3 regions of the Massilia sp. PWRC2 genome follow, and region 1 is predicted to be linked to each of the others. Evidence: predicted binding sites of a transcription regulator. Region 1 holds the regulator's gene; each other region holds the start of a gene.
The links. Region 1 encodes LexA, which represses DNA repair genes until DNA is damaged. Its sites were predicted from a motif close to ACTGTATNNNNATACAGT; they were not measured.
Positions count from the first base shown of each region.

Region 2: ACP7BZ_RS16435 (DNA topoisomerase IV subunit B) is a predicted target of LexA. The motif match lies at 4,688-4,705, and genes of this name have one in related genera.
Region 3: imuA (translesion DNA synthesis-associated protein ImuA) is a predicted target of LexA. The motif match lies at 5,326-5,343, and genes of this name have one in related genera.

Region 1 covers NZ_JAFCUW010000001.1:436,341-446,281, reverse strand. The annotation lists gene accD (acetyl-CoA carboxylase, carboxyltransferase subunit beta) at 1-710, shown strand, start outside; gene folC (bifunctional tetrahydrofolate synthase/dihydrofolate synthase) at 774-2,072, shown strand; gene ACP7BZ_RS02015 (SPOR domain-containing protein) at 2,085-3,056, shown strand; gene ACP7BZ_RS02010 (CvpA family protein) at 3,084-3,572, shown strand; gene purF (amidophosphoribosyltransferase) at 3,631-5,151, shown strand; gene ACP7BZ_RS02000 (cystathionine gamma-synthase family protein) at 5,160-6,425, shown strand; gene ACP7BZ_RS01995 (hypothetical protein) at 6,600-7,148, shown strand; gene ACP7BZ_RS01990 (tetratricopeptide repeat protein) at 7,247-7,999, shown strand; gene lexA (transcriptional repressor LexA) at 8,061-8,699, opposite strand; gene rpsF (30S ribosomal protein S6) at 9,028-9,423, shown strand; gene priB (primosomal replication protein N) at 9,453-9,791, shown strand; gene rpsR (30S ribosomal protein S18) at 9,778-9,941, shown strand, end outside.
Region 2 covers NZ_JAFCUW010000008.1:155,053-164,993, forward strand. The annotation lists gene ACP7BZ_RS16405 (c-type cytochrome) at 69-413, opposite strand; gene ACP7BZ_RS16410 (c-type cytochrome) at 423-749, opposite strand; gene ACP7BZ_RS16415 (AAA family ATPase) at 932-1,795, shown strand; gene ACP7BZ_RS16420 (GNAT family N-acetyltransferase) at 1,814-2,413, shown strand; gene ACP7BZ_RS16425 (vWA domain-containing protein) at 2,407-3,576, shown strand; gene ACP7BZ_RS16430 (response regulator) at 3,613-4,449, opposite strand; gene ACP7BZ_RS16435 (DNA topoisomerase IV subunit B) at 4,835-6,832, shown strand; gene parC (DNA topoisomerase IV subunit A) at 6,904-9,294, shown strand; partial or broken gene ACP7BZ_RS16445 (IS4 family transposase) at 9,385-9,941, opposite strand, start outside.
Region 3 covers NZ_JAFCUW010000001.1:549,205-559,145, forward strand. The annotation lists gene ACP7BZ_RS02450 (hypothetical protein) at 1-259, shown strand, start outside; gene ACP7BZ_RS02455 (M61 family metallopeptidase) at 633-2,543, shown strand; gene ACP7BZ_RS02460 (hypothetical protein) at 2,599-2,949, shown strand; gene ACP7BZ_RS02465 (Y-family DNA polymerase) at 3,089-4,654, opposite strand; gene imuA (translesion DNA synthesis-associated protein ImuA) at 4,584-5,306, opposite strand; gene ACP7BZ_RS02475 (putative Na+/H+ antiporter) at 5,686-6,930, shown strand; gene ACP7BZ_RS02480 (extracellular catalytic domain type 1 short-chain-length polyhydroxyalkanoate depolymerase) at 6,982-8,028, opposite strand; gene hrpA (ATP-dependent RNA helicase HrpA) at 8,078-9,941, opposite strand, start outside.

The sequences.
Region 1 (9,941 bases):
ATCACATGCGCATCCGCGCGCGCGCGCGCCTCGACAGCCTGCTCGACGAAGGTGGCCGCTATGAAATCGGCCAGGAAACCCTGCCGGTCGACACGCTCAAGTTCAAGGACAGCAAAAAATACCCGGACCGCCTGAAAGCGGCCATGGAAGCGACCGGCGAGACCGACGCCCTGGTGGTATTGGGTGGCTCCATCATGAGCCTGCCAGTGGTGGTAGCGGCCTTTGAATTCGAATTCATGGGCGGCTCGATGGGCTCGGTGGTGGGCGAACGCTTCGTGCGCGGCGCCCAGGTGGCACTCGAGCAAAAAGTACCGTTTATCTGCATCACCGCCACCGGTGGCGCGCGCATGCAGGAAGGCTTGCTGTCGCTGATGCAAATGGCAAAAACCACGGCCATGCTGACCAAGTTGTCGGAAAAGAAATTGCCGTTCATTAGCGTGCTGACCGATCCCACCATGGGTGGCGTGTCGGCCTCGTTTGCCTTCATGGGCGATGTCGTCATCGCCGAGCCGAAAGCGCTGATCGGTTTTGCCGGCCCCCGCGTGATCGAAAACACGGTCCGTGAAAAATTGCCAGAAGGCTTCCAGCGCGCCGAATTCCTGGTGCAAAAAGGCGCCGTCGACATGATCGTCGACCGCCGCAAGATGCGCGAAGAAATTGCCCGCCTGCTGGCCCTGCTGCAAAACCAGGCGGTCGAAGTGCTGGCCTGAGTCGTTTCCTTCGCTACCCCGGCGCGCCTTCGTGGCGCGCATTTTTTCTTCCTGAAGTCGCCCATGTCCCCCCTGCCCACCACCTTGCCCGCCTGGCTGGCCCTGCTCGAGTCGCGCCACGCCGAAGTCCATATCGATATGGGGCTCGCCCGCGTCGAGGCCGTCAAGCAGGCGATGGGTTTGCAGTTCACCTGCCCGGTCATCATGGTCGCTGGCACCAATGGCAAGGGTTCCACCTGCGCCATGCTGGAAGCCATCCTGTTACGTGCAGGCTACAAGGTGGGCCTCTACATCAAGCCACACTTTCTCGATTTTAACGAACGGGTCCGGGTCAATGGCGATCTGGCCAGCGACGGCGCGCTGGTGGCCGCTTTCGATGCTGTCGAAGCGTGTCGCGGCGAGGTGTCGCTGACGTATTTCGAATTTACGACATTGGCCATCCTGCATTTGCTGGCCGGTAGCAAGCTCGATGTCGCCATCCTCGAAGTGGGCCTCGGTGGCCGCCTCGACGCCGTCAATGTCATCGATGCCGACGTTGCCATCGTCACCAGCGTCGATATCGATCACACCGATTATCTGGGCGATACGCGCGAAAAAATCGGCTTTGAAAAAGCCGGCATCTTCCGCGCTGGCAAGCCGGCGATCTGTTCCGACCCGGTGCCGCCGGCGTCGCTGGTGGCGCACGCCGAGGCGATCGGTGCCGACCTGTGGCTGCTGGGTCGCGACTTCAATTATTCGGGCGACAAGCAGCAGTGGAATTACGGCGGCCGCGAGCAGCGCCGCAATGCGCTCGCTTACCCCAGCCTGCGCGGCGCCAACCAGTTGCTCAATGCCTCGGCTGCGCTGGCCGCGCTCGAAGTGTTGCGCCTGGTGGTGCCGGTCGGCGCCCAGGAAGTGCGCACCGGCCTGGTGGTGGTCGAATTGCCCGGCCGCTTCCAGGTGCTGCCGGGCCGCCCGACGGTGATCCTCGACGTCGCCCACAATCCCCACGCGGCCTCGGCGCTGGCGCAAAACCTGGGCAATATGGGCTTTCACCCATTTACCTATGCGGTGTTTGGCGTCATGCAGGACAAGGACATTGCCGGCGTGGTGGCGCCGATGGCGGCCCACATCGACCACTGGTGCCTGGCTCAGTTGCCGTCGCCCCGCTCGGCCAGTACCGAGCAGGTGGCCGGCATCGTCGACCAGCTCGCCCCTGACGATGGCAAACCGGGCGAACGCTCGGTGCGCCGCTTCGCCGACCCGGCGCTGGCCTATGCCGACGCTCTCAGCCGGGCTGGAGAGAATGATAGAATTGTGGTCTTCGGTTCGTTTTATACCGTTGCTGGCGTCATGGCAGCGCGCAAACCGTCCCACCACTGATCGTAAAATCGCATGGGCTTGCTCAATCTCTTTAGTAAAAACAAGCAAGAACCGGCGGACCAGGATAGCGGCTATTTTTCCCGCGACGATGATCCTGCCGCCGTGCGTGCCCGTTCCAAGCGGGCCTCGAGCGCCGGCGAGCCGGCGGCGCCGCGCAGCAGCCGCAAGTCGCGGGTGGAAGACGACCCGGTGCTGCCGGAAAAAAAGCGCGCGCGCCGGCGCCTGGTCGGTGCCATCGCGCTGGCGCTGGCGGTTGCCGTCGGCTTGCCGATGCTGCTCGATTCCGAACCGAAGCCCTTGGCCACTGACATCGCCATCCAGATTCCTTCGCGCGACAAGGTGGCGCCGTTGCCCGTGCCGGCCGCGCCCGCCGCAGCTGCCGCGGTGACGCCGGCGGCGGCCGATACGCTCGATCAAAAAGAGCAACTGGTCGACCCCACTGAAATCAAGGCAGTCGCCGGGGGCGCTGCCAAAGCGAAGCCGGCAGCGCCGCTGCCGGTCAAAAAGGCGGCCGATGACGGCGATGCCGACCTCATCGCGAAAGCCGAGATGAAGGCCGCCGCCAAGGCCGAGGCGAAAGCCAAGGCGCAGGCGAAAGCCGAAGCCGAGGCCAGAAAAGCCAGGCTCGATAAAGCAGACAAGGCAGACAAGGCAGCCGAGAAGGTGGCGATCAAGCCGGTCGACGACAGCGCCAAGGCCCTCGCCATCCTCGAAGGCAAGGCGAGCGACAAGAAGGCCGCCGAGGCCGGTCAAAAATTCGTCGTCCAGGTGGCGGCGTTGGCCTCGCAAGAAAAAGTCGATGAATTGCAGGAAAAGCTGGGCGCCGCCGGTATCCGCGCGCACACCCACAAAGTGTCGACGCCGTCGGGCGAGCGCATCCAGGTGCGCATCGGCCCCTTCTCGCGCGAAGAGGCCGACCGCATGCGCGCCCGCCTCGACAAGGTTGGCCTCGGCGGCAGCATGGTGCGTCCCGATGGCAAGTAGGGCGTTTCCCAATGCAGGGGTGCTGGCGTGACCGAATTTGATTATGTGGTGCTGCTGATTTTGCTCGCTTCGGTGGTGATCAGCACGATGCGCGGCCTGGTGCGCGAAATCCTCTCGCTGGTGAGCTGGGTGGTCGCCTTCGTCGTTGCCAATATGTATGGCGCCAAGCTGGCGCCGCTGCTGCCGGCCGTGGTGCCGGGCGAGTCGGTGCGGCTGATGGTGGCCTTCGCTGCCCTGTTCCTCGGCGTGCGCATTGTGATGGGCCTGGTGTCGATGGCGCTTGGCGCAGTGATCACCGCCAGCGGCTTGAGTCTGGCCGACCGCGGCCTGGGCGGCCTGTTCGGCCTGGCGCGCGGCATTGTAATCGTCCTGTTCGGCGTCATATTGTGTGGCATGACCACCATTCCCCAACAAGCGATGTGGAAGCACGCCCTGTTCGCGCCGATGGCCGAAACAGGGGTGCGGACCGTCAAACCTTTTTTGCCGGCTGACTTTGCGCAGCACGTGCATTTTTAAGAAATTTCAACGTTCAGTTTTAATACGGCTGTTCAGTCTTTAGCTCTAGGAGTGCACCATGTGTGGCATTGTCGGCGTCGTCTCGCAACAACCGGTTAACCAGATCCTGTATGACGCTTTGCTGCTGCTGCAGCACCGCGGCCAGGATGCCGCTGGCATCGCAACCAATCACAGCAGCATGTTTTCCATGCACAAGGCCAATGGCCTGGTGCGTGACGTGTTCCGCACGCGTAATATGCGTTCGCTGCAAGGCAATTCGGGGATCGGCCACTGCCGCTATCCCACCGCCGGCTCGTCGAGCGAAGAAGAGGCGCAGCCGTTTTATGTCAATGCGCCGTTCGGTATCACCCTCGCCCACAATGGCAATCTGACCAACCAGGAACAGCTCAAATCGGAGATGTTCAAGAACGACCGCCGCCACATCAACACCGATTCCGATTCGGAAGTGTTGCTCAACGTACTGGCCCACGAAATCCAGGAAGCCTCGACCGGTTACACCCTCGATCCGGACACCGTGTTCAAGGCGGTCGCCATGGTGCACCGCCGCGTGCGCGGCGCCTACGCTGTCGTTGCCCAGATCGCCGGTCACGGCTTGCTGGCGTTCCGTGACCCGTTCGGTATTCGCCCCCTGTGCATCGGCGTCAATGAAACCGATGAAGGCAAGGAATACATGGTGGCCAGCGAATCGGTCGCCCTGGAGGGCATCGGTTTTCGCTTCCTGCGCGACATTGCCCCCGGCGAAGCGGTGTTCATCGACAACGACGCCGTCCTGCACCAGCGTCAGTGTGCCGACAATCCGTCGCTCAATCCGTGCGCCTTCGAGTACGTCTACCTGGCCCGTCCTGACTCCATCCTCGACGGCGCCTCGGTGTACGCCACGCGCCTGAAAATGGGAGAGTACCTGGCCGATAAAATCCGCAAGGAATTTTCGTCGGGCGACATCGATGTCGTCATGCCGATCCCCGACAGTTCGCGGCCGGCAGCCATCCAGCTGGCCCTGAAACTGGGCATCGAATACCGCGAAGGTTTCATCAAGAACCGTTACATTGGCCGCACCTTCCTGATGCCGGGCCAGGCCATTCGCAGCAAGTCGGTGCGCCAGAAGCTCAATGCAATCGCCTCCGAATTCAAGGGTAAGAACGTGCTGCTGGTCGATGACTCCATCGTGCGCGGCACCACCAGCCGCGAAATCGTCCAGATGGCGCGCGAAGCCGGTGCCAGGAACGTGATTTTTGCGTCGGCGGCGCCGCCGGTGCTGTTTCCGAACGTGTATGGCATCGACATGCCCACCCGTGGCGAGCTGATCGCGTACGGCCGCAGTACCGAGGAAGTCTGCCGCGAAATCACGGCCGACAAGCTGGTCTACCAGGATGTTGAGGCCTTGAAGCGCGCCATTTCGGATTGCAATCCCGCGCTGCAAAATTTTGAAGCGTCGTGCTTTGACGGCATCTATGTAACGGGCGACATCACCCAGGCTTACCTCGACCGCCTCGAGTACGCCCGTCACAATCCGAAGACCGCCCCGCTGGAAGACGCCGTGGCGACCCATTTGCACCTGGCGCCGGCGACGGCCGAGTAGGAGGGTTGATGAGCGACAGCACTGGTAACAGCGCAGACGGCAAGCGACAATTCGGTTTTACTACCACCATCTTGCACAACGACCGCAGCAAGCCCATCGAACACGGCTCGCTGCACAAGCCGATCCACACCTCGGTCGCCTTCGGCTATAGCGACGCCCGCCAGCTCGCCTCGGTGTTCCAGGGCAAGGAGCCGGGCTTTCGCTATGGTCGCCAGGGCAATCCGACGGTGGCGGCGCTGGAAGACAAGCTCACCCGCATGGAAGATGGCGTGTCGTCGATCTGTTTCGGCACCGGCATGGGGGCGATTGGTGCCGTGTTCCAGGCCTTGTTGCGGGCCGGCGACCATGTGGTGACGTCGCGCTTTTTGTTTGGCAATACCAACAGCCTGTGGCACACGGTGGCAGGGCAGGGCGTGGCAGTCGATTTTGTCGACGCCACCGCCGTCGCCAATGTCGCCGCCGCCCTGACGCCAGCGACGCGGCTGGTATTTGTCGAGACCATCGCCAATCCGCGCACGCAGGTCGCCGATCTGGCCGGCATCGGCCAGCTGTGCCGTGAACGGGGCATCCTGTTCGTGGTCGACAACACCATGACCTCGCCCTACCTGTTCCGGCCGAAAGCGGTCGGTGCCGGCCTGGTGGTCAATGCGCTCACGAAGTCGATCGCCGGTCACGGCATTGCCCTCGGTGGCGCGCTGACCGACACCGGCGAATACGACTGGGCGCGCTATCCCCATATTGCCGACAATTACAAACGCAATCCGCCCGCACAGTGGGGCATGGCGCAGATCCGTGCCAAAGGCTTGCGCGACTTCGGCGCCTCGCTGGGACCGGAAGCGGCCCACCATATTGCCGTGGGCGCCGAAACGCTGGCGCTGCGCATGCAGCGGGCATGCTCGAATGCGCTGGCGCTGGCGCGCATGCTCGCAGCGGACCGGCGCGTGGCGGCGGTGCACTACCCGGGCTTGCCCTCCCATCCGCAGCATGGCTTTGCCAGCGCGCTGTTTCGCGCGCACGGCTTTTTGCTCAGTTTTGAGCTGGCCGATGGCATTGATTGTTTTGATTATCTGAACCGCTTGCAGGTGGCGATTGCCGCCAGTAATTTGGGCGACACCCGCACCCTCGTCATTCCCGTCGCCCACACCATTTTCTTCGAGATGGGCGCTGAGCGCCGCGCCAGCATGGGCATTGCCGATTCGCTGATCCGGGTGTCGGTGGGCATCGAAGACGAAGCCGACCTGCTGGACGATTTCAGGCTGGCGCTGCAACAGTAAAAACAGGCGACTTCCCCCGTCCATATAATTGTGGCTTTGTTGAAAAGTTGCCGTTAATATTAGACGTGATGGCGGGAGAACTTGGACGGGCGGTTTTCCCAGTGAGAGACGCGCATGCCCGGCTTACCTTGTTGCGGAGTAACCATGCTACGACCAGTTTGCGCAGGACTGCTGATGTTTGTTTGCACCGCTCACGCCCAGCAATATCCGCTGGCAGTGAGCGAGGGCGAGGCCATCACGTATTGGACGACGACCTATGCCGGCGACGATTTGACCAGTGGCCCTTTTGCCTGCGCCAAGCCGGCCATCCCGGCTGTCTCGACCACCAATGACGAGATTCGCAAGACCGAGGCGGCGATTGCCGTCTGGGAGACGTGCTACAACGGCTTCGTCAACAATTTTAATGATGCGCTGCCGCCCGGCAAGCGGATTCCTGCGCCCGTGGCGAAGCAGATGAGCCCGGCGCAAATGAACGCCGCGCAAAACCGCATGGCCGCCGTCTACGAGCAGGTGATCACCGCCGCCCAGACCGATGCCCAGGACATCACGGCGCGCCGCGAAGCGTGGCGCCAGGCCACCGCGGCGCACGTGGCCGCCGCCAACGACGCTGCTGCGCGCAAGGGCCAGCAGCGGCGCGACGACTTGCTCAACGATCTGCGCCGCAGCGCCGATGACGTGCGTATGCAGTCGGGGCCCGGTCGCAGCGGTGGCGCGACCAAGTAATTCCACGCCAAAGTAAATTTATGTAAGCAGGGCGGACGCCACTGGAAACGGCGCGCAATCCGGTTAAGATAGTGGCATTTTTACGACCGGTTCCCTACATGAAGACTCTTGTATTGTGCGTTGCGCTGCTGTGTGCCGGCGCCGCCACTGCCGATGAACTTGCCGACGCAGACGCCCTGTTTGCCAAAAAATCCTATCCGCAAGCGCTGCAGCTGTACACGCGGCTGGCCACTGCTGGCAACGTGGTGGCCCAGCGCCACCTGGGCGAAATGTACTGGTATGGCGAAGCGGGCGCCGTCAGCGACGACAAGGCGCAGGGCTGGTTCCGCCGCGCTGCGGCAAGTGGTGACAAGGAAGCGGCCGCGGCGCTCGAAGTGATGCGCCAGCGCGTGCTTCGCCAAACGGACATTGCATTCTGGACCGACAGGTATGACGGCGAAGAACTGCGTTCCGGCAAATTCAAGTGCAGCGCGCCCCGCATTCCCGCCATATCGAAAGACAATCCTGACATTGACGCCGTGCTCGCGCGCGTGAAGCTGTGGCAGGATTGCTATAACGGTTTGGTCGGCAAGCTCAATGGCGCCACCTTCGCCAGCGAGGTGCCCGCCGATCTGGGCAAACTGATGAAGCAGGAAGAAATCGACAAGGTCAACGCGCGGCTGGAAAAGATCCATACGCGGCTGGCGGAAGACGCCCGCATCAGCAGTCAAATTATTCTCGCCGATATCGCAGCATGGCGCAGCGCTACCGACAGCTGGGTCAAGGAACACAATGACATCATCAAGTCGGCACCGACGGCAGACCGCCAGGCCGATATTGAAGCGCGCAAACGCAACTACGCGCCCAAGTAATTCCCTTGTAACGCAGAATGCAGGTGGTCAGCGCCGTGGCGGCGACCGCCGGCGCCGGCGCTTAATGCCAGCTGCGCAGCAAGCCCACGGCCAAGCCTTCGAGGGCGAAGTCATCGCGGTCGGGGTCGACTTCGATGATTTTAAAATCGGCGTTTTCCGGCAACAGCTCGACCAGCCGGCCCGTCTTGCGGTAGCGCTTGACCGTCACTTCGCTGCCGATGCGGGCAACGACAATCTGGCCATTTTTGGCGCTATCGACCTTTTTGACGGCCAGCAGGTCACCATCCATGATGCCGATATCGCGCATCGATTCGCCGCGCACCTTGAGCAGGAAGTCGGGCCTGGCCGAAAACATGGCGGGGTCGACGTTGTAGGTGGCTTCGACATGCTCTTGCGCCAGCATGGGCGAACCGGCCGCGACGCGGCCGACCAGCGGCAGCGCCATGGTCAGCAGCGCGGCCGGCACTGCCGGAGCTGCTTCCACCGAGGCGCCGATCAGGCGGATGCCACGCGAAGTACCGGGGGAAATTTCGATCGCGCCTTTGCGGGCCAGCGCCTGCAAATGTTCTTCGGCGGCGTTGGCTGATTTAAATCCCAGTTCGTTGGCGATTTCCGCGCGGGTCGGAGGAAAACCCGTGTTGTCGATGGCCTCGCGGATCAAATCGAGAATCTGTTGTTGCCGTGCAGTGAGCTTGATCATGGGCCTGTAAGTGCTGGGGTTATAGACAGACTGTATTTTTGTACAGTATATCGACGCGTGCAAGGGAAATTCACTGTTATTGGCGTTATTTATGCAAATAACCGCATAGTTGGTGGCGCGCGGGCGAGAAAAGGGGGAATTGACGCTACCGTGACGCGCAATCGGGACGGGCGAGTAGGCGCCAGCCTGGCCCGGCCAGTCCCCCTTCGGCAACGGAAGGAGGTGTTCATTTTCGCCAGGATGCGTTATAATTGCCGGCTTTCCCTTCCCACACTCGTCTTGACGCCGAGGTGGGCTTATGTTTTAAACGTCCTCAAGGAGCAATTGAATGCGTCATTATGAAATCGTTTTTATCGTCCACCCGGACCAAAGCGAGCAAGTCCCGGCGATGATCGAGCGTTACAAGGCCAGCGTCAGCGCACGCGGCGGTAACATCCATCGCGTCGAAGACTGGGGCCGTCGTCAGATGGCTTACTCGATCCAGAAGCTGCCGAAGGCACACTACATCTGCATGAACATCGAATGCGACAACGAGACGCTGGTCGAACTCGAAACCGCCTTCAAATTCAATGATGCTGTCCTGCGTCACCTGACCGTGCGCATGAAGAAAGCTGAAACCACGCCATCGCCGATGATGAAATCGGTCCAGCGTGAAGATGCAGCCAAGAGCCACCGCTCGGAAGCACCAGCACCAGCAGCCGTCGCAGCACCCGCCGCTGCCTGATTGACTGGCAGGAACAAGTTAGCTGGGAAGTGAATTCATTTCAGGTCGTAGCAACAATTACCGAGCGCGACGTATTGCGCTACACCCCGGCCGGCGTGCCGATCGTGTCCGCCACCCTGACGCACAGTTCGCATCAGGTTGAAGCAGGGGTGGCGAGGTTGACCGAATTCGAGATGCTGGCCGTTGCGGCTGGCGAAATCTCAGGACGGTTTGCCCAGTCGGAGTTGGGCGCGGTGTACCAGTTCACGGGTTTTCTTGCCAAGAAAAATCGGAATAGCAGAGCGTTGGTGTTTCACATCATTGATTTCAATGCGGCCGCATCTGCGGCGCATATTTTAGATACAGGAGCCTCAAATGGCATTCGGTAAAAAGTTCGACAAAAACAAGCTCAAGCTCAAAGAAAAGCGCAAACAACAGAACCCTCTGTTCAAGCGCAAGAAGTTCTGCCGCTTCACCGCTGCAAACGTCGAGCAGGTCGACTACAAAGACGTCGATACCCTGAAAGACTTCGTCCAGGA
Region 2 (9,941 bases), on a different contig from region 1:
CAATCAAACAGCCCCGCTGATCGCTCAGCGGGGCTGTTTGGTGAGGACCACGTGAAGACCACGGCAGATCAGCGGTGGCCGGTAGCGATCGTCCCCGGCAGGCTGCCCAGATAAGCGGCGATATCGGCGATATCGCGGTCCGACAATGCCGCCACCTGGCCGCCCATGATGGGATTGTTGCGGCCATTGGCGCCATTGCCCCGTTTATAGGCGGTCAGCGCGTGGGCGATGTAATCGGGATGCTGGCCGGCCAGCTTCGGATAACTGGGATCGATCGGCTTGTTAAAATCGGCGCCGTGGCAGGCGGCACAAGCCTTGTCCTTGACCAGCTTGGCACCATTGACGACATCGGCAGCGAGCGCGCCGCTATTGAATGCGACCACAGCGGCCACGGTAAAGATCAGGCGTTTCATGGCATCTCCTTATTTGGCCGGCATCTGCGAATAATAGGCGGCCACATCGGCCATGTCCTGCTCGCTCATGGTGGCGGCCACGCCGCGCATCTGGCTGTGCTTGCGGTCGCCCTTTTTGTACGCCAGCAGCGCCGCTTCCAGGTATTTGGCTGACTGGCCGGCGATCATCGGCACCCGGTACACTTCCGGAAACGCCGTCTTGTAGCCGGGGATGCCATGGCAGCCGATACACTGTTCCACCTTGGCGCCTGCCGCCTTGGGATTACCAACGATGTCGACCGCGCCAGCGAACTGCGTCGCGGCGGCGAGCACGAAAAGTACGATGATGTTTTTCATGGTTGCAAGGGTAAGGTGGATCGGAGCGATCTGTTGTTCATTTATAACTTTGATTTTTAGCATTTGATTCTAACGCAAGCGCATGAGGGAGTCCACCAACACCGCAGCCTGCGCGCCGGGCGCCAGTTGTCATATACTCGACGTCAACGTTCGACTTCCCCACTTCCCCACTGACCGCCCCCATGACCGCACACACCATGCCACGCCGCTTCGAAGGTTCCGACAGTTACGTTGCCACCGCTGACCTGAAACTGGCCGTCAACGCCGCCCTCACCCTGCAGCGTCCGCTGTTGATCAAGGGTGAGCCAGGTACCGGCAAGACCATGCTGGCCGAAGAAGTGGCGGCAGCGCTGGGCATGCCGCTAATGCAGTGGCACATCAAGTCGACCACCAAGGCGCAGCAGGGCCTGTACGAGTACGACGCCGTCTCGCGCCTGCGCGATTCGCAGCTGGGCGACGAGCGCGTGCGCGACATCCACAATTACATCGTCAAGGGCGTGCTGTGGCAGGCGTTCACCGCGCCAGAACCGGTGGTGCTGCTGATCGACGAAATCGACAAGGCCGACATCGAGTTCCCCAACGACCTGTTGCGCGAACTGGACCGGATGGAGTTTTATGTCTACGAAACGCGCGAAATGGTGCAGGCCGTGCACCGCCCGCTGGTGATCATCACTTCGAATAACGAAAAAGAATTGCCGGACGCCTTTTTGCGCCGCTGCTTTTTCCACTACATCAAGTTCCCCGACAAGGACACCATGCAAGCCATCGTCAAGGTCCATTACCCGACCCTGAAACAGGACTTGCTGGCGCAGGCACTCAACAGCTTTTACGAAGTGCGCGACGTCCCGGGATTAAAGAAAAAGCCGTCGACCTCGGAGTTTCTCGACTGGCTCAAGCTGCTGCTGGCCGAAGACATCGGCCCGGAAGCACTGCGCAGCAGCGACAACAAGGCGGTGGTGCCGCCCCTGCACGGCGCGCTGCTGAAAAACGAGCAGGACGTGCACCTGTTCGAGCGCCTGATCCACATGTCGCGCACCAACCGTTAAGCGACCAGGGCCGCCCGCATGATCGACGTCCAGCCAGTCACGCTCACCCTCAACGGCATCCGCCTCGAACCCTTGGGCGCGCAGCATGCCGACGGCTTGCGCGCAGCCGCCGTTGACGGCGCCCTGTGGCGGTTGCGCGTCACTTCGGTGCCCGAACCGGAACAGGTCGACGCGTATATCGCCGGCGCCCTGGCGATGAGCAACCGGCTGGCCTTTGCCGTCATCGAAGAAGACAGCGGTGCGGTGCTGGGCTCGACCAGTTACCACGACATCGTCAGCCACCTCGACCGCGTCGAGATCGGCTGGACCTGGTACGCCAAACGGGTGCAGCGCAGCCACGTCAACAGCAGCTGCAAGATGCTGTTACTGGGCCACGCGTTCGAGCACCTCGGCTGCCAGGTGGTGGGCCTGCGCACCGACAATTTTAATTTTGCCTCGCAACAGGCAATCGAGCGGCTCGGTGCGCGCCGCGATGGCGTCATCCGCCACCACGCGCTGCGCCGCGACGGCAGCGTGCGCGACACCGTGATGTACAGCATCACGCGCGGCGAATGGCCGGAGATCCGCGCGCAGCTGGCTTACCGGCTGCAACACCATGGGGTACCGGGCACATGCTGATCGACTTTTTTTACACCCTCAGGGATGCCAAGATTCCCGTCACCATCAAGGAATTTTTGACCCTGCTCGAGGCCATGGACAAGCAGCTTATCGCGCACTCGCTCGACGATTTTTATTTTTTGGCGCGCCTGGTACTGGTCAAGGATGAAGCCCATTACGACAAATTCGACCGCGCCTTCGGCCACTATTTCAAGGGCATCAACGCCGCTTTCGACAGCGACAGCACCATCCCGCTCGACTGGCTGCTCAAGCGCATGGAACGCGAACTGACGCCCGAACAAAAAGCGGCACTGGAAAAATACGGCTACGACAAGCTGATGGACCGCCTCCATGCACTGCTGAAAGAACAGAAGGAACGCCACGAGGGCGGCAGCAAATGGATTGGCACCGGCGGCACCTCGCCGTTCGGCCATGGCGGCACCAATCCGGAAGGCATCCGCATCGGCGGTGAAGGCGGCAAGCGCAGCGCCGTCAAGGTGTGGGAACAGCGCGCCTACCGCGACTACGATGGCGAGCGCGAGCTCGGCACCCGCAACATCAAGGTGGCGCTGCGGCGCCTGCGCAAGTTCGCCCGCCAGGGCCTCGACGAAGAGCTGGCGCTCGACGCCACCATCCGCGCCACCGCCAGCAATGCCGGCTACCTCGACATCAAGATGCAGCCCGAGCGCAAGAACAACATCAAGGTCTTGATGCTGTTCGATGTGGGCGGCAGCATGGACGACCATATCGAGCGCACCGAAGAACTGTTTTCCGCCTCAAAATCCGAGATCAAGAACATGGAGTTCTTTTACTTTCACAACTGCGTCTACGACTTCCTGTGGAAAAACAACCGGCGCCGCAATGCCGAGCGCTTCGATACCTGGGATATCTTGCGCAAGTACCCGCCCGATACCAAGCTGATTTTTGTCGGTGACGCCACCATGAGCCCCTACGAGGTGCTGCAAGCGGGCGGCTCGGTCGAGTACAACAATGAAGAAGCGGGTTCGGCCTGGCTGGCGCGTTTTTGCAATGCGTTTCCTAAATTTATCTGGCTCAATCCGGAGCCGGAAGCGAGCTGGCAGTACCGCCAATCGATTGCGGTGATCCGGCAGATCGTCAATCAGCGCATGTTTCCGATTACGATAGACGGGCTGGAGCGGGGCATGCGCCTGCTCAGCAAGTAGGGAGCGGCATGCAGGGGACAGCTGCCTTTCCCCGCCTTACGGTAAGGACATCAGCTTGGTGATGGCCGAATACAGGTGGCGGTCGGCCACCGGCTTGTCGAGCAGTCCGCGCACGCCGGCGGCGCGGGCGCGGGCGGCGTCGTACGGATAATTGCGCGCCACCAGGAACACCACCGCAGTGCGCGCCGCGCTCGGCAATTGCTTGACGGTGGCGCACAAGCGGTAGGGATCGACCTGCGGCGTCGCGGTGTTGATCATCAATAGCGAGACGGGCGTCTCGTCGCACAGGGCGACGGCAGCGCCGGCGCTGTCGGTCCACTCGACCGGCAGGCGGCGCGCGCCGATCATCTTGGCAACGTGGTCGCGGAAGGCGCCGCCCTTGTCGACGATCAGGATGGCGCCGCCGGGCGGCGGGCGGCGGCGGATGGCGTGGGCGCTGCCGCCATGCGGTTCGCTCAAATCGATATCGAGGCGCGGCTGGCGGCGCCGTTCGACCAGCGGCGCTCCCTGCCCGCTGGCCGCCAGCCGCGCCAGCGCCTGCGCACGGCGCGCCACCAGTTCGGCCAGCGCCAGGTGCAGGCGTGCCGGCTCGGGTGGCCAGTCGATGCGGGCAAAGGGCAGGCAGGCGCTGGCGGGACCGAGCAACAGCGCCGGGGTCGCTTCGCAGGGATTGAGGCCCGCCAGCAGCGTCAGCGCCGCCGCTTCATCGGCCTTAACCAGGTAGAGGTCGGCTTCCTGCAGGCTGTCTTCAAGCAGGCAATAAAAATGCGGACCGCTGACCGGCCCGTTGAGCAGCACGGCCGCCAGCGCGGCGCTATCGTCTGGCGCGAATCCGATCAGGCGTACGGCATGGGGATGACTGGGACAATGCATGATCCTGGCACTCTGTCGTTGGCGCCGGCCCGCTGGCCGATGCCTTGAATCTAGCGATAAAGCATGGGGGAGGCAAGCAATTTGTTTCCTGCGAATGCAGCCCGGGGCACACTCGGGGCAACACCAGTGTGGCGCCGCCGCAACCCCGGGGCGGCAATGGCCCCCTTCTAATTTCCGAAATGCAGCAGTTGAGCCGTCCAGGGGGCGCAGAACTGGGTAAAATAAGCTGGGGCAAAGTACTGTGTTTATATCCAGTATCCGGCACTTGCGCTAGAATGCGCGGGCAATGGTGGCTCCAGGGAAGCACTGATGGATTCCATGACCGGCCCGGCCCTCAAGCCTGGCCAGGCATCAGCAAAACAAACGCAAACGTACACGACAAGCAATGGCAACCAAAAAACCCGCATCCGATTACAGCGAATCATCGATCCGCGTCCTCAAGGGACTCGAACCCGTCAAGCAGCGGCCGGGCATGTACACGCGCACGGAAAATCCCCTGCACATCATCCAGGAAGTGATCGACAACGCCTCCGATGAAGCGCTCGGCGGCTATTGCTCGCACATCGCGGTGACCGTCAACGTCGACGGCTCCATCACGGTCGACGACGATGGCCGCGGCATCCCCGTCGGCCTGCACCCGGAAGAGCAGGTGCCGACGGTGGAAATCGTGTTTACCCGCCTGCACGCGGGCGGCAAGTTCGACAAGGGTTCGGGCGGCGCCTATGCGTTCTCGGGCGGCCTGCACGGGGTTGGCGTGTCCGTCACCAATGCGCTGTCGTCGCGCCTCGAAATTACCGTCTGGCGCAAAGAGCCCGATGGCAACGGCCTGCACCACATGGTGTTTGCCGATGGCGACGTCATCGAACCGTTAAGTTCGCGGCCGGCACCCCGCGATGGCAAAAAATCGGGGACCCGCGTCACCGCCTGGCCGAACCCGAAATACTTCGATTCGGCCGACATTTCCAAAACCGAGCTGGCGCGCCTGCTGCGCTCGAAAGCAGTGCTGCTGCCCGGCGTCACCGTCACCCTGACCACTGCCAAAACCGGCGACGTGCAGACCTGGAAGTACGACGAAGGCCTGCGCGGCTACCTCAACGAAATGCTGGCGCAAACCTCGAACGGCGAGACCCTCATTCCCGTCTTCGAAGGTGCCCAGTACGCCAATGGCGAGACGGATGGGTTTGCCGAAGGCGAAGGCGCCGCCTGGGTGGTGGCGTGGACCGAAGAAGGCGCCGTCGTGCGCGAATCGTATGTCAACCTGATCCCCACGCCCAATGGCGGTACCCACGAATCGGGTTTGCGCGATGGCCTGTTTGGCGCCGTCAAAAATTTCGTCGAGATGCACTCGCTGCTGCCGAAGGGCGTCAAGCTGCTGCCCGAAGACGTCTTTGCGCGCGTCTCGTTTGTGCTGTCGGCGAAAGTGCTCGACCCGCAGTTTCAGGGCCAGATCAAGGAACGCTTGAATTCACGCGACGCCGTACGCCTGGTGTCGACGTTTTCCAAGCCGCCGCTCGAAGTGTGGCTCAATCACCACGTCGAATATGGCAAGAAGCTCGCCGAACTGGTGATCAAGCAGGCGCAGTCGCGCCTGCGCTCGCTGCAAAAAGTGGAAAAGAAAAAGTCGTCGGGCGTTGCCGTGTTGCCTGGCAAGCTCACTGATTGCGAATCGTCCGACATCAGCCGCAACGAAATTTTCCTGGTCGAGGGTGATTCGGCCGGTGGCTCGGCCAAGATGGGCCGCGACAAGGAATTCCAGGCCATCCTGCCGCTGCGCGGCAAGGTGCTCAATTCCTGGGAAACCGACCGCGACCGCCTGTTTGCCAACAACGAAATCCACGATATCGCCGTCGCCATCGGCGTCGACCCGCACGCCTATGGCGACAACCCGGACCTGTCGAATCTGCGCTACGGCAAAATCTGCATCCTGTCGGACGCCGACGTCGACGGTTCGCACATCCAGGTGCTGCTGTTGACGCTGTTTTTCAAGCACTTCCCGGCGCTGTTCGACAAGGGCCACATCTGCATCGCCCGGCCGCCCCTGTTCCGCGTCGACGCCCCTGCGCGCGGCAAAAAGCCGATCCAGAAAATGTACGCGCTCGATGCCGGCGAACTGGTGGCCATCGAAGACAAGCTGCGCAAGGACGGCGTCAAGGAAGGTGCCTGGGGCATTTCGCGCTTCAAGGGCCTGGGAGAGATGAATGCCGAGCAGTTGTGGGAAACCACCATGAACCCGGACACCCGCCGCCTGCTGCCCGTCAAGCTGGGCGACTTCAGCCAGGGCGACGCCTCGGCGCGCTTTAATATGTTGATGGGCAAAGGCGAAGCTGCCGCCCGCCGCGCCTGGATCGAAGAACACGGTAACGAGACCGAAGCCGATATTTAGTATTCGATGCCCGATGCTTGATTCCTGATTTAACGGGCGCGCCTGGCGCGTCCCTCACGCCCTTACAGACCATGTCCACACAAGCCACTTTGTTCGACCCCACCGATCCGGCCGCCAGTGCGGCCGCCACACCGCCGGCACCGCCGGCGCCACCGGCACCGCCAGCACCGCCGGCCGGCGACGACGACGCCCTGACCCTGTCGACCTTCGCCGAGCGCGCCTACCTCGACTACGCCGTCTCGGTCGTCAAGGGCCGCGCGCTGCCCGACGTCACCGATGGCCAGAAGCCGGTGCAGCGACGCATCCTGTTTGCCATGAACGAGCTGGGCCTGGGCCCGACTGCCAAGCCGCGTAAATCGGCAGCGGTGGTGGGCGACGTGCTGGGCAAATTGCACCCGCACGGCGACCAGTCGGTGTACGACGCGCTGGTGCGCATGGCGCAGGATTTTTCGCTGCGCTATCCCCTCATCGATGGCCAGGGCAACTTCGGCTCGCGCGATGGCGACGGCGCCGCCGCCATGCGCTACACCGAAGCGCGCCTGACACCCATCGCCAAGCTGTTGATGGATGAAATCGACCAGGGCACGGTCGACTTTCAGCCGAACTACGACGGCTCGACGACGGAACCCAAAACCCTGCCGGCGCGGCTGCCGATGGTGCTGCTCAATGGCGCCTCCGGCATTGCGGTGGGCCTGGCCACTGAAATCCCCTCGCACAACCTGAGCGAAGTGGCGCAGGCGGCGGTGGCGATGATCCGCAATCCCAAGCTCACCCACGCCGAACTGATGGCCATCATCCCCGGCCCCGACTTCCCCGGTGGCGGCCAGATCATCACCCCGGCAGCGCAGATCGCCGACATGTATGCCAGCGGCCGTGGCAGCATGAAGGTGCGGGCGCGCTGGAAGATCGAAGAGCTGGCGCGCGGCCAGTGGCAGGCGGTGGTGACGGAACTGCCGCCCGGCGTGTCGTCGCAAAAGGTGCTGGAAGAAATCGAAGAACTGACCAATCCCAAGATCAGGCTGGGCAAGAAGGCGCTGTCGCCCGAGCAGACCACCTTGAAACAGACCATCCTCGGCTCGCTCGACGCCATCCGTGACGAATCGGGCCGCGAGGCGGCGGTGCGGCTGGTATTCGAACCGAAATCGAAGAACCAGGACCAGACCGAATTCATGCTCATGCTGCTGGCGCACACCTCGCTGGAATCGTCCAATTCGATCAACCTGGTGATGATCGGCATCGATGGGCGTCCCCGTCAGAAGGGCTTGTCGAGCATTCTGCAGGAGTGGGTCGAGTACCGCTTTGACACGCTGCGCCGGCGCACCGTGTTCAGGCTGGCCAAGGTCGATGACCGCATCCATATTCTGGAGGGGCGCGAAGCGGTCCTGCTCAATATCGACAAGGTGATCGCCATCATCCGCAATGCGGACGAGCCGAAACAGGCGCTGATCGACGAATTTCGCCTGTCCGAGCGGCAGGCCGAAGACATCCTGGAAATCCGCCTGCGCCAGCTGGCGCGACTGGAAACCATCAAAATCGAGCAGGAGCTGGCCGCGCTGCGCAAGGAAAAAGCGGGACTGCAGGATATTCTCGACAACCCTGCCACCATGAAGCGCCTGATCATCCGCGAGATCGAGCTCGATGCCAAGACCTTTGGCGATGCGCGCCGCACGCTGATCGAAGAAGCGCAAAAAGCGGTCGCCGAGCAAAAGGTGGTCGACGAGCCGGTCACCGTGGTGGTGTCCGAAAAGGGCTGGGTGCGTGCGCGCACCGGCATCGGCCACGATGCCGCCCTGTTCACCTTCAAGGCTGGTGACGCCATCTACAGCGCCTTTGAGTGCCGCACGGTCGACACCCTGCTGGCCTTTGGTGACAACGGCAAAGTCTATTCGGTGCCGGTGACGGCGCTACCGGGCGCGCGCGGCGATGGCGTGCCGATTACCGCCCTGGTCGACCTGACCGGCGGCGCCCGCATCCTCCATTATTTTGCCGGAGCGGCCACCACCAGCCTGGTGCTGGCGACCTCGAACGGCTACGGCTTCGTCACCAAGGCGGGCGACATGGTCAGCCGCTTAAAAGGGGGCAAATCGTTTATCACCCTCGATAGTGGCGCGACCCTGCTGGCACCACGCGTGGTGCCGGATCAGGCCGGCGCGCTGGCCTGTTTATCGGAGAAGGGGCGGGTGCTGGTGTTCGGCATGGATGAAATGAAGGCGCTCACCAACGGCGGGCGCGGCGTCATTCTGATGGAACTCGAGCCAAAGGAAACCCTGCTGGCGGTGCAACCGATCAACCAGCGCGGCGTCAACGTCATCGGCACCTGGGCCGGCGCCAAGCCGAGAACGGTGGAACTGTTTGCCAGCGGTCTGGAGCCGCACTTTGGCAAGCGCGCGCGCAAGGGCAAGGCGCTGGTGCAAAAGGTCAAGGCGGTGACGCTGGCGATGCGCACCACCGAGTCCGACTAAACAGGCAAGTGGCGGGGGCAGCGCTGCTGTCAAGCTCGCCACGTTTCTGCCGACGAAAAAAAGGACAGCGGGCCCTGTAATGCCGTTCAGTTAAGGATTCTTTCTTAGAACTCGGGTGGTGTAGCGGTTTGGTTTTGCCTTGACGACCCGGTCGAATTTTCGATCGGGCCGTTCGTCATTCAAGAGGCTAACCAGCCTTTCGCGCAAGTGCTTCATGGATGCGGGAAGCTTGCCATACGAGCGCGTCACAGCTGCCCAGTGCAACTCGAACTGGATCAGGTGGAAGGCTCGGATGAAGCTCACTTCCATCGGATCGCATTTGACCGTCAGTGCCGCTTTGGCGATCTCGAGCCGCACCAAGTTGTAGGCGATAAGAGTGCCCCAGATTTCCTGATACACACCGTCTACCGTCTTGGAACGCAGTGTCAGCGCTGCCCCCCAGCATCGTTTGCTTTAGTTGCCGGTAACTCGTCTCGATGCCCCAGCGCCTCTCGTAGCAACGACCAATGTCGGATGGCTTGTAGCGCCGCCGGTCGCTCAATGAGGTAAGCAAGATGCGCTTGCGTGCTTGTCCGTCGATCACGGTAATGGCACGCGCCTGCCAGAATTCCGGCAGTTCTGCGCACTTGGCGCGCGCTTGCGGCGAC
Region 3 (9,941 bases), 110 kb from region 1:
CGGCCGCGTGCACGGCCTGCTGCTCGATGGCCAGGACCTGGTCTCCTTTGAGCGTGACGCGCTGTACCAGGAAACCGCCCGCACCCAGGCCAACGGCCTGCTGCAGATGATGCAATACGACCCGGCCGGCCGCCTGCTCGAACAGCAGCTCGGCGCCATCAACCAGCTCGGCAGAAATAACCGGTATGTGTACCACGGCCCGTACCGTCATGAAGTCCAGGCCGGCATGCGCACCGCCATTCATCGACACTGCGGCTAGGACCCATCCGGCCAGCTGGCCAGCATCGAAGACAGCCGCCGCGGGCACCTCGAGTACCGCTACGACCTGGTCGGACGGCTGCTGTCGGCAAGCAGCGCACTGCATCAGGAAAACTTCTGAAGAACGCGGCATCGAAGCGTTCTACAACGCCCAACTCGGTCAACACTGGAGCGCAAAATGCCCACTAACGCTGACCACTTCGCTCAATCGACGCATCACCGTCGTCGAAACAGGCAATATCATCGAACAGCAATCCCCCTCAGTAGCATCTGCTTGCTCAGCCAAGAGAAAATCCGCTGATTCGAGGTCGCCAAAAGTTGTTGCCGTGCTACACTTTTGCGATTAACACTCCACCCTCTTTTCGCCACCGCCCATGACCGCCTCGTTGAAGATCCGCCTGTTAAAAAGTGTGCTGCCACTCGTCATTGCCGCCCTGTTTTCCACCCCTGCCGGTGCCGAGGTGCCGGCGCCGCAAGATGTCGCCTATCCCGGCACCATCGTGCTGCAAGTCGATGCGACCAATCTGAGCCAGCAAATGTTCCGCATGAAGCTGTCGATGCCGGTCAAGCCGGGCCCGCTGACCATGCTCTACCCGCAGTGGTTGCCCGCCAACCACGGTCCGAATAACGTGCTCAACCAGATGGCCGGCCTCATCTTCACGGGCAATGGCAAGACCATCGAGTGGGTGCGCGACCCCGTCAATGTGTTTGCCTTTCATCTGACGATACCGGAAAGCGTGACGACGCTCGAAGCGCACTACCAGTTCCTCTCGCCGCTCGACGGCGGCCAGGGCCGCATCACCATGACCAGCGAAATCCTCGGCATTCAATGGCCGGCGGTGACGATGTACCCGGCCGGCTATGTGGCGCGCCGCATCACCTATCAACCGAGCCTGACGCTGCCGCCCAACTGGCAGTTCGGCAGCGCGCTCGAGACCGCGCAACGCCAGGGCGACGTCGTCGACTTCAAGCCGCTCGACCTGGAAACGCTGATCGATTCACCGCTGTTCGCCGGCCGCTACTTCAAGCGCATCGACCTCGATCCCGGCGCCAAGGTGCCGGTATTTTTGAACATGGTGGCGGACAGCGCGGAGAGCCTGGAAGCCAAGCCGGAACAGATCGCTCCCCACCGCGAGCTGATCAAGCAAGCCCGCAAGCTGTTCGGTTCTTATCACTACAAGCATTACGATTTCCTGTTCGCCATGTCGGACGACTTCGGCGGCGTCGGCCGCGAGCACCACCAGTCCAGCGAAAACGGCGTCAAGCCCGGCTATTTCACCGAGTGGGCCAAGAGCGAAGCGGGGCGCGACCTGCTGCCGCACGAATACACCCACTCGTGGGACGGTAAATTCCGTCGCCCGGCCGGCCAGAACGTTCCGAACTTTAATACCCCGCTCGAAAATGAATTGCTGTGGGTGTACGAAGGCCAGACCCAGTACTGGGGCAAGGTGCTCGCTGCCCGCTCTGGCCTGATCACGGAAAAAACCACGCTCGAGGGCATCGCCGCTTACGCCGCCGCCTACGACAACCAGCCGGGCCGCGCCTGGCGCGCCATGCAGGACACCGTCAACGAGCCCATCATCAGCGGCCGCCGCGCGCTGGGCTGGGGCAACTGGCAACGGGGCGAGGATTACTATGTCGAAGGCATGCTGATCTGGATCGACGTCGACACCAAGATCCGCGACATGTCGGGCGACAAGCGTTCGCTCGACGACTTTGCCCGCGCCTTTTACGGCATCGACAATGGCAGCATGCTACCAGCGTTTTATACGTTCGACGACGTCGTCGCCGCCCTCAACAAGGTACAGCCCTTCGACTGGGGGCCATTCCTGCGCAGCCGCCTGGACGGTCACGGCAAGGGCGCGCCCCTCGACGGGCTGGCGCGCGCCGGTTACAAGCTGGTCTATAAGGACACGCCGAGCGACTTTTCCAAGGCCGGTGACGAGCAGGCCAAGGTGGCCAGCTTTAGCTATTCGCTGGGCATGACGGTCAAGGCCGATGGCGCCATCAGCGGTGTGATCTGGGACGGTGTGGCATTTCGCGCCGGGCTGGCCGGCAACAGCAGCATCGTCGCCGTCAACAACCGCGCCTACAAGGCCGAGGTGCTCAAAGCGGCCATCAAGGATGCCAAGGGCAGTACGGCGCCGATTACCTTGCTGGTCAAGCAGGGCAACAATTTCCGCACGATTTCGCTCGATTACCACGACGGCCTGCGTTATCCCCACCTCGAGCGCATCGCCGGCAGCAAGGACCGTTTCGCCGCGATCCTGAAGGCACTGCCTTGATCGCTGCGGGCACACCCGCGCTCCGCGCGCGCAACGCTTGGTGTATGCTGACGCCATGACGACCGATACCGATATCCAACTGAGCGGCCCCTTCAAGGCCGTCGATAGCAGCGGCCGTAGCCACGACGTCAAGGCAATTCGCATTTACGACGAGGGTTACGGGATTATTGATGTGTTCGTAGACTTCGCCAAACCGGTCGAGGCCAGCGCCTACAAGGACCACGTGCTGGTCAAGCAGGTCATCGACCGTTTGCGCGCACTGGGCTACGTGGGACCGGACTTCGCCCACAGCGATCCCGGCCTGCAGGAAAGCAAGCTGATCGTGCTGGAAGCGCCGGAAGAGTTCAGCGAATTTGCGAAAAAAAAGGGCTGGAAAAATCTGGCGGAAGAGTTTGACGACGAGTGATTCGTCACCGTAAGTGAGCGACGCAATCAAAGCATCGCTGCTGATGTCATACCGTTCAGGTGAAGAAAAATGGGACAGGCGCCGAAAAGGTGCCCGTCCCATTTTTCGCTTCAACGCACAACATCATGCCTGCCCTACCTCAGCCAAACAAACCGTGCAAATACCAGCGCGGTTCGCTATCGGCCGCTTCTCCCACGATACGCTCCCGGTACACCCAGTAATGGGCATGATCAAGTCCCTCAGCAATAAAATAATCGCGGGTTTGCGATTGCCCCCACCAGCCGGCCTCGATGCGCTCCGCGGTCGAGGCCATTTTCAGGGGCGAGCCATAAAAGGGCCGGTGATTGCGCATCAACAGGGCAATCGGCTTGGCCAGCAGCCAGCTGGGGCGCGGCAGACTGAGCACATCGGGCGGCATCTGCGCCGCCCGCGCCGCGGCCCGTATCTGCTGGCCGATCGGCACCCACAGGTTGGCCAGCTCGGGCCGGTAATCGGCTTGCGGCGTCGCCTGCAAGACATTCTCCGGCCCCAGCCGCGCCACCAGCACCTCCAGCATGCGCAACTGGTCCTGTTCACTGCCGCCCGGTTCGGGAAACAGCGATTCGCTGGGCGGCGCCATCGCCTGCACCTGCGGTGCCTGCAGACACAGGCCGATCACGGGCGCCGTCAATACCAGCGTGCCCAGCCGTTCGCGCAGCAAACGCAGCAAGTGTTCCTCGCGCCAGGTCGGTTCGGCCAGCACGATGTCGATTGCCGTGGGCGCACAGGCGACGCGCCCGCGCTCATGCTCGAGCAGCAGGGTGACGCGTTCGACCGCCAGCTGGTGTGCGCACAGCCAGCCAGTCAGTTGCACCAAGAGGCGCTGGGCGCCGAACAGCAGCGCTTCGGCGTGTTCGACGCGGTCGAATAATTCAAGCTTGGCGGTAAACGTGGTGGGCGCTGCTATCCAGTCGAACAGCTCTGGCAGCAAGCCGTAGGCGGCGTCGAGCACGTCGAGCAGGGCACGGCCGCAGCGCCGCTGCAAGCCGGGCCGCGGCAAGCGCCGCAGGTCCGCCAGGTTGACGCAGCCGATGCCGTCGAACCAGGCGGCGAACGGCCGCGCCGGCGGCAACAGCGCAGCCGGCAAACCATCGAGGCGACGCGTGAGCGAGGCCATGCGCATGCTGCGGGCGCCGCCGTGGCGCGCCAAGAGCCAGGCGCCACGCGCGGTCGGCGCGCAGCTGAGCGCCCCACTAAAACCGAGCGCGCGCAGGCTGGCGCGGATACGCCGGCACAGCGCGCCGATGCCACCAAACAGGCGCAGGCTGGCGCCAATGTCGATCAGCAGGGTCGACTCTTCGCCCTGCGTTACCAGTGGCGTGTATTGCAGCAGCGCCAGCGCCACCGCATTGAGGGCTTCGGCCTCGCGCGCCGGCGAGCGCTCGTACAGGCGGGCGTCGGGCACCAGCATGAGCACGCCGCCACGGCGCAAGCCGGGCTGCACGCCGCCAGCGCGCGCCAGCGGCGACATGGCCAGCACCCGTTCGTGTTCGAGCACGACGCTGGCCACCGTGCCGGCCAAGCCGTCGATCCAGCGCCGCGCCGGGGTGTCAGAAGCAGTGCTGCAACGCGCACCGCCAGCAGCGCCGCCGAGCTCACTGGACCAGTTCGGACAAAACACTTCGAGCGGTAACTGGGGCAGGTAGAGGCCGATCCAAAGTCGCATGGCGCTGCAGTAAAGAAGGAGTGAGGGGCAGGAATAGCGGCGCTTCGCGCAGCGGTCCCCGGCGTTTGACGAATTCGATGTTGACGCCACCGGCAGCGGGCCGCAGCGCCAGCCGCAGGGGCGCCGGCGAACTGTCTTGCGCCGCCGCCAGTGGTCGCAACATGAAAAACAGGGTTTCTCCGCTTTGCGCAGCCAGGTGCAAGCGGCGCAGGGTGTCGCCGCGTGCATGGCTTTGCCAAAACAGCACGGCGCCGCAGCTGCCGCTGCGCAGCACCTGTTCGGCCGCCCATAAAGCGTCGCTGCTGCGGGCGCTGCGGATCCAGATCAGCTGCGACGGCGGCAAGCCCAGCGCGGCCAGCGCCAGCGCCTGCGGTGGATGGGGCGGCTGCAGCAGCACGATGCGCCGGCGCGCCGCCTGCAGCAGCGCCGGCCGCAACAGGCGCAATTCGCCGATGCCCGGTTGCTGCAGCATCAGGTCGATCAGCGTGCCGCTGGGCCAGCCGCCGCCCGGCAATTGCGCCGACAGCGCCGGGTGGCCAGTGTCGATACAACGGCTCGATGCACGGGCCAGCTGCGAGGCGAACCACAGCGAAGGATGGAGCGATTCAGGCAGGGGCCGTGCCGAAGGAGGATGTTGTTGTTGGGATAACATGGTGAACTCGCCTAAAACTACTGTATGTATACACAGTACTATTGCGGTTCAGGTTTGGCAAGGGGGATTCATCAAACAGCAGTAGCAAGGCGGTTTTGTTCGGAATGGCGAGACCGTTACTCTATATGCCTTGCAAAAATTGGGGCGTGGTTGGTGGCAGCTAAGGGCGCACGCGATGCAAGTGTTCACTTCGGCGACAAGCCTGTATGCGCGAGGCCAGTAACCGGACGGGGCTAAAAAATGAAATAATGGTGCTATCGGCAGCAATGGGGACAGGCACCCTGCGGTGCCAGTCCCCCCTCTTATTATCCGGACGCCAATACATGCTCACCACAACATTTTTCACACCAGTGACCCCTCTGCCGACGGTCTCGCTCTGATGGACCAGATGCAACTTGCCGGCGCCATCATTTTCGCCCTCGCCCTGATCCACACCTTTGCCGCCAAGACCTTCGAAGTGCTGGCGCGCCGTCATCCGCGCCACGCCGGCCTGTTTCACCTGCTCGGCGAAGTCGAGGTGGTGTTCGGCTTCTGGGCCTTCGTGCTGGTGGCGGTGATGGCTTTGCTGAGCGGCGGCCAGAACGCCATCGCCTACGCCGAATCGCGCCAGTACACCGAGCCCCTGTTTGTATTCGTGGTGATGGTGGTGGCGGCCTCGCGCCCCGTGCTCGACGCCATCGGCCGCCTGCTCGCCACGCTGGCGCGGCTGGCGCCGGTGCGCACCGAACTGGCCTTGGTCTGGCTCTGCCTGTCGGCGGTGCCACTGGCCGGCTCGCTGGTGACCGAGCCGGCAGCGATGACGCTGGCGGCGCTGATGCTCGCGCCCCTGGTGTTTCGCCAGGGCATACCCGAGTGGCTCAAATATGGGGCGCTCGGGGTCCTGTTCGTCAACGTCTCGATCGGCGGCACCCTGACAGCGTATGCGGCGCCGCCGGTGCTGATGGTGGCCGGCCCATGGCACTGGGACAGCGCCTTCATGGCCGCCACCTTTGGCTGGAAGGCGGCGCTGGCGGTGCTGATCAACGCCAGTGCCATCAGCTTCCTGCTGCGCCGCCATCTGCGCGCGCCGGCCGCCGCTGCTAGCGATACGCTGCCGGTGCCGCCGCTGGTGGCGCTGATCCATGTGGGTTTTCTGGCGGCGGTGGTGGTGCTGGCCCACCACCCGGTGCTGTTCCTCGGCCTGTTTTTGATGTTTCTCGGCTTTACCCAGGCCTACCACCGCTATCAGGATCCGCTCATTCTCAAGGAAGGCCTGCTGGTCGGGTTCTTCCTGGCCGGCCTGGTGGTGCTGGGTGGCTTGCAGCAGTGGTGGCTGCAACCGATCGTCGCCAGCCTGGGGCCGACCGCGCTGTTCTTCGGCGCGCTCGGTCTGACCGCCGTCACCGACAACGCTGCCCTCACCTACCTGGGCTCACTGATCCATGGCCTGGGCGACCGTGAAAAATACATGCTGATGGCCGGCGCGGTGGCCGGCGGCGGCCTCACCGTGATTGCCAATGCCCCCAATCCGGCCGGCGTGTCGCTGCTGCGGCGGGGGTTCAATGATGAATCGGTGGGTGTACTGGGCCTGCTGCTGGGCGCCGCCATGCCAACCTGCGTGGCAGCGGCGATGTTTTTGATGTGAGCCATCGCTTGCCGGGTGACTTGGAGCCTGCCGCGATAGGTTCTCAATGGCTCAGCGGCGGTGACGCGCAAAAAAATCGAGCATCAGTTTGCCGGCGTTCGGCCCTTGCCCCGAATTGAACTTCAGGCGCGCATCGCCGCCGCTCCAGGCGTGGCCCAGACCAGCGATGCGCACCAGCCGCAGCATCAGGCTGCGGCCCTGATACACATCGCGCGTGCGGTAGGCCAGCGTGCGCCGGGTGGCCACCCGGTCGGCCAGTTTTTCGCTGCCGCCAGCGATGCCATTAAAGCGCAATGCCTGACCGGCCAGCTGCAGCTGATTGACCGGCCGTACCACGGCGTCGTCCTCGCCATGGATGACGATGGTCGGCAGCGGCAAACCTGCGCCCTGCCGCTGCAGCACTTCATCGATGGCGGCATCGGCGCGCGCGGGCGCGCCGTGCTGCATGACGCCGAGCGCGCCGACGCCGCTGTGGCCAGCGCCGAACACGGGGCCCGAGTGCAGGCCGACGGCGGCAAAGACATCAGGCCAGTTGAGCGCGACGATATGGGCCATGGCAGCGCCAGCTGAAATACCGCCGATGTAGACGCGGCTGCGGTCGAGCCGATACGCCGCCAGCACTGCCTTGACGACGGCGACGATCAGGGCGGCATCGCCGCCGCCCTGCTGGGTGGCGCGCTCGTACCATTTCCAGCAGCGGTGGGGGTGGCCGGCGACCGACTGCTGCGGATACAGCACGGCGAAGCCGGCTTTTTCAGCGAGGCGGTTGATGCCGCTGCCATCAGCAAAATTGACGGCGGTCTGGTCGCAGCCGTGCAGCATCACGGCCAGCGGCATCGGTGCACTGGCACTGGCGCTGGCACTGGCACTGGCCGGCAGGAACAGCCAGTAGCGCATGTGGGCACCGACCATGGTGAAACTGAGGGCATGCCAGCTGCCGGCGGCCGGCGCGCGGCCGGTGCTGGTTTTGCGGGATGGCCGGAGGGGCCGCGGGGGCGTGGCTGGCGCCAGGGCGCCCAGCAGGCGCACGGCGGCGCGCTGCTGGCGCAGGCCGGCGCGCATCAGGGTGGTCAGGACGGTGCTGCGCTTGTTTACCATGGCGGTGCCTTTCAACAGGTGACGTCACGCGCTGCGCGCAGCAGGGCGATCAACGCTGCATCGATTCCCACACCTTCTGCAGCCGCTTGGCCGACACCGGCATCGGCGTACGCAATTCCTGCGCATACAGCGACACCCGCAATTCTTCCAGCATCCAGCGGAACTGCGTCATGCGCGGGTCATTGTGCTTGCCCGTCTGGGTTTTCGCCACCCGCAGGAACTGGCTGGCCGCACTGCTCCACTCGGCCATCGATGTGGTGTCGCGCAGCGGATCGCCGCGCAGCTTTTCCAGCCGTATGTTGATCGCTTTCAGATAGCGTGGAAAGTGCGCCAGCTGCGCATACTCGGTGTCGGTGACGAAGCGCTTGTGCACTAGGCCTTGCAGCTGCGAAGTGATATCGGCCACCAGCGGCGCCGGCAAACCTTGCAGGCGCTTGGGCAAACCGTGGTATTCGGTGAGCACCTGCGACACCAGCCGCGCCAGCTCGTTGACCAGCAGGCCAAGGCGCGACTTGCCGTCGTCCTTGCGCTTGTTGAAGGACGCCGCATCAACCGGCAGCGGCTCCTGCAGGCAGGCGATATCGATGGCCTTGTCGATGATTTGCTGGCGCAGCTCTTCCTGCGAACCGAGCGCCATGAACTGCATGCCCATCTGCTGCATGTTCGGCACATTTTTTTCGATGAATTTGAGCTGTTCCTTCAGCTGCAGGGCGAACAGGCGGCGCAGGCCAATGCGGTGGGTACGCGCTGCGACTGCCGGGTCGTCGAACACTTCGAGGTCGCACCAGGCGCCCTTGTCGACCAACGCCGGAAAGCCGATCAGGGTCAGCTTCCCCTGCGGGATTTCGAGCAGTTCGGGCAGTTCGCCGAAAGTCCATGCAGTCAAGCCGGCGTGCGCGCCGGCCACCGGCGGCGCAGCAGCAGCGGCGACGGCCTTGCTCTTGCCAGGCAGCGTCACCGGCACATTCGACATCGCCACCGGCGCCGGCACCAGCGCCGCCGGTGCTGCCTCAGCCAGCTTTTGAAAACTCTGGCGCGCCTGGCCACCGAGTTCGGCCTGCAGGCTGGCCAGGTTGCGGCCCATCTCGAGCTGGCGGCCATGCTCGTCGATCACCTTGAAATTCATGAAGTGGTGCGCTGGCAGCGTCTCGACCTTGAAATCGGTCGCCAGCACCGACAGGCTGGTCTGGCTGCGCACATCGGCAATCACGGCGTCGATCAGGTCACCGCGACCAAACTGGCCGATCTCCTGCGTGCGCTCGCAAAAGCGCGCAGCATAATCGGGCAGCGGCACGCAGTGGCGGCGCAGCTTTTGCGGCAGCGATTTGAGTAATAGGTGGACTTTTTCCTTGAGCATCCCGGGCACCAGCCACTCGGCCCGCTCGCGGGCAATCTGGTTGAGGGCGAACAGCGGCACCGCCAGGGTGACGCCATCGCGCAGGCTGCCCGGCTCGAAATGGTAAGTGAGCGCCATCTCGATGCCGGTCACGGTCAGCATTTTCGGGAACAGCTCGGTGGTGACACCGGCCGCCTCGTGGCGCATCAATTCTTCGCGGTTGAGGAACAGCAGCTTCGGTTCTGCGCGCGTGGCCAGCTTGTGCCAGGCCTCGAAACCGGCACCGTTGACGACGTCGTGCGGAATGAGCTTGTCGTAAAAGGCCGCGATCAAATGGTCGTCGACCAGCACGTCGAGACGGCGCGACTTGTGCTCGAGGTTTTCAATGTCCTTGACCAGCTTGTGGTTGTGGGCGAAAAACGGCGCGCGGGTGTCGTAGTCGCCACCGACGAGGGCATCCTGGATAAAAATCTGGCGCGCCTCGACGGGATTGAACATGCCGTAGTTGATGCGCCGCTGGCTGTAAATGACCAGGCCATGCAGGGTGGCGCGCTCGGACGCGGTGACCTGCGCCGCG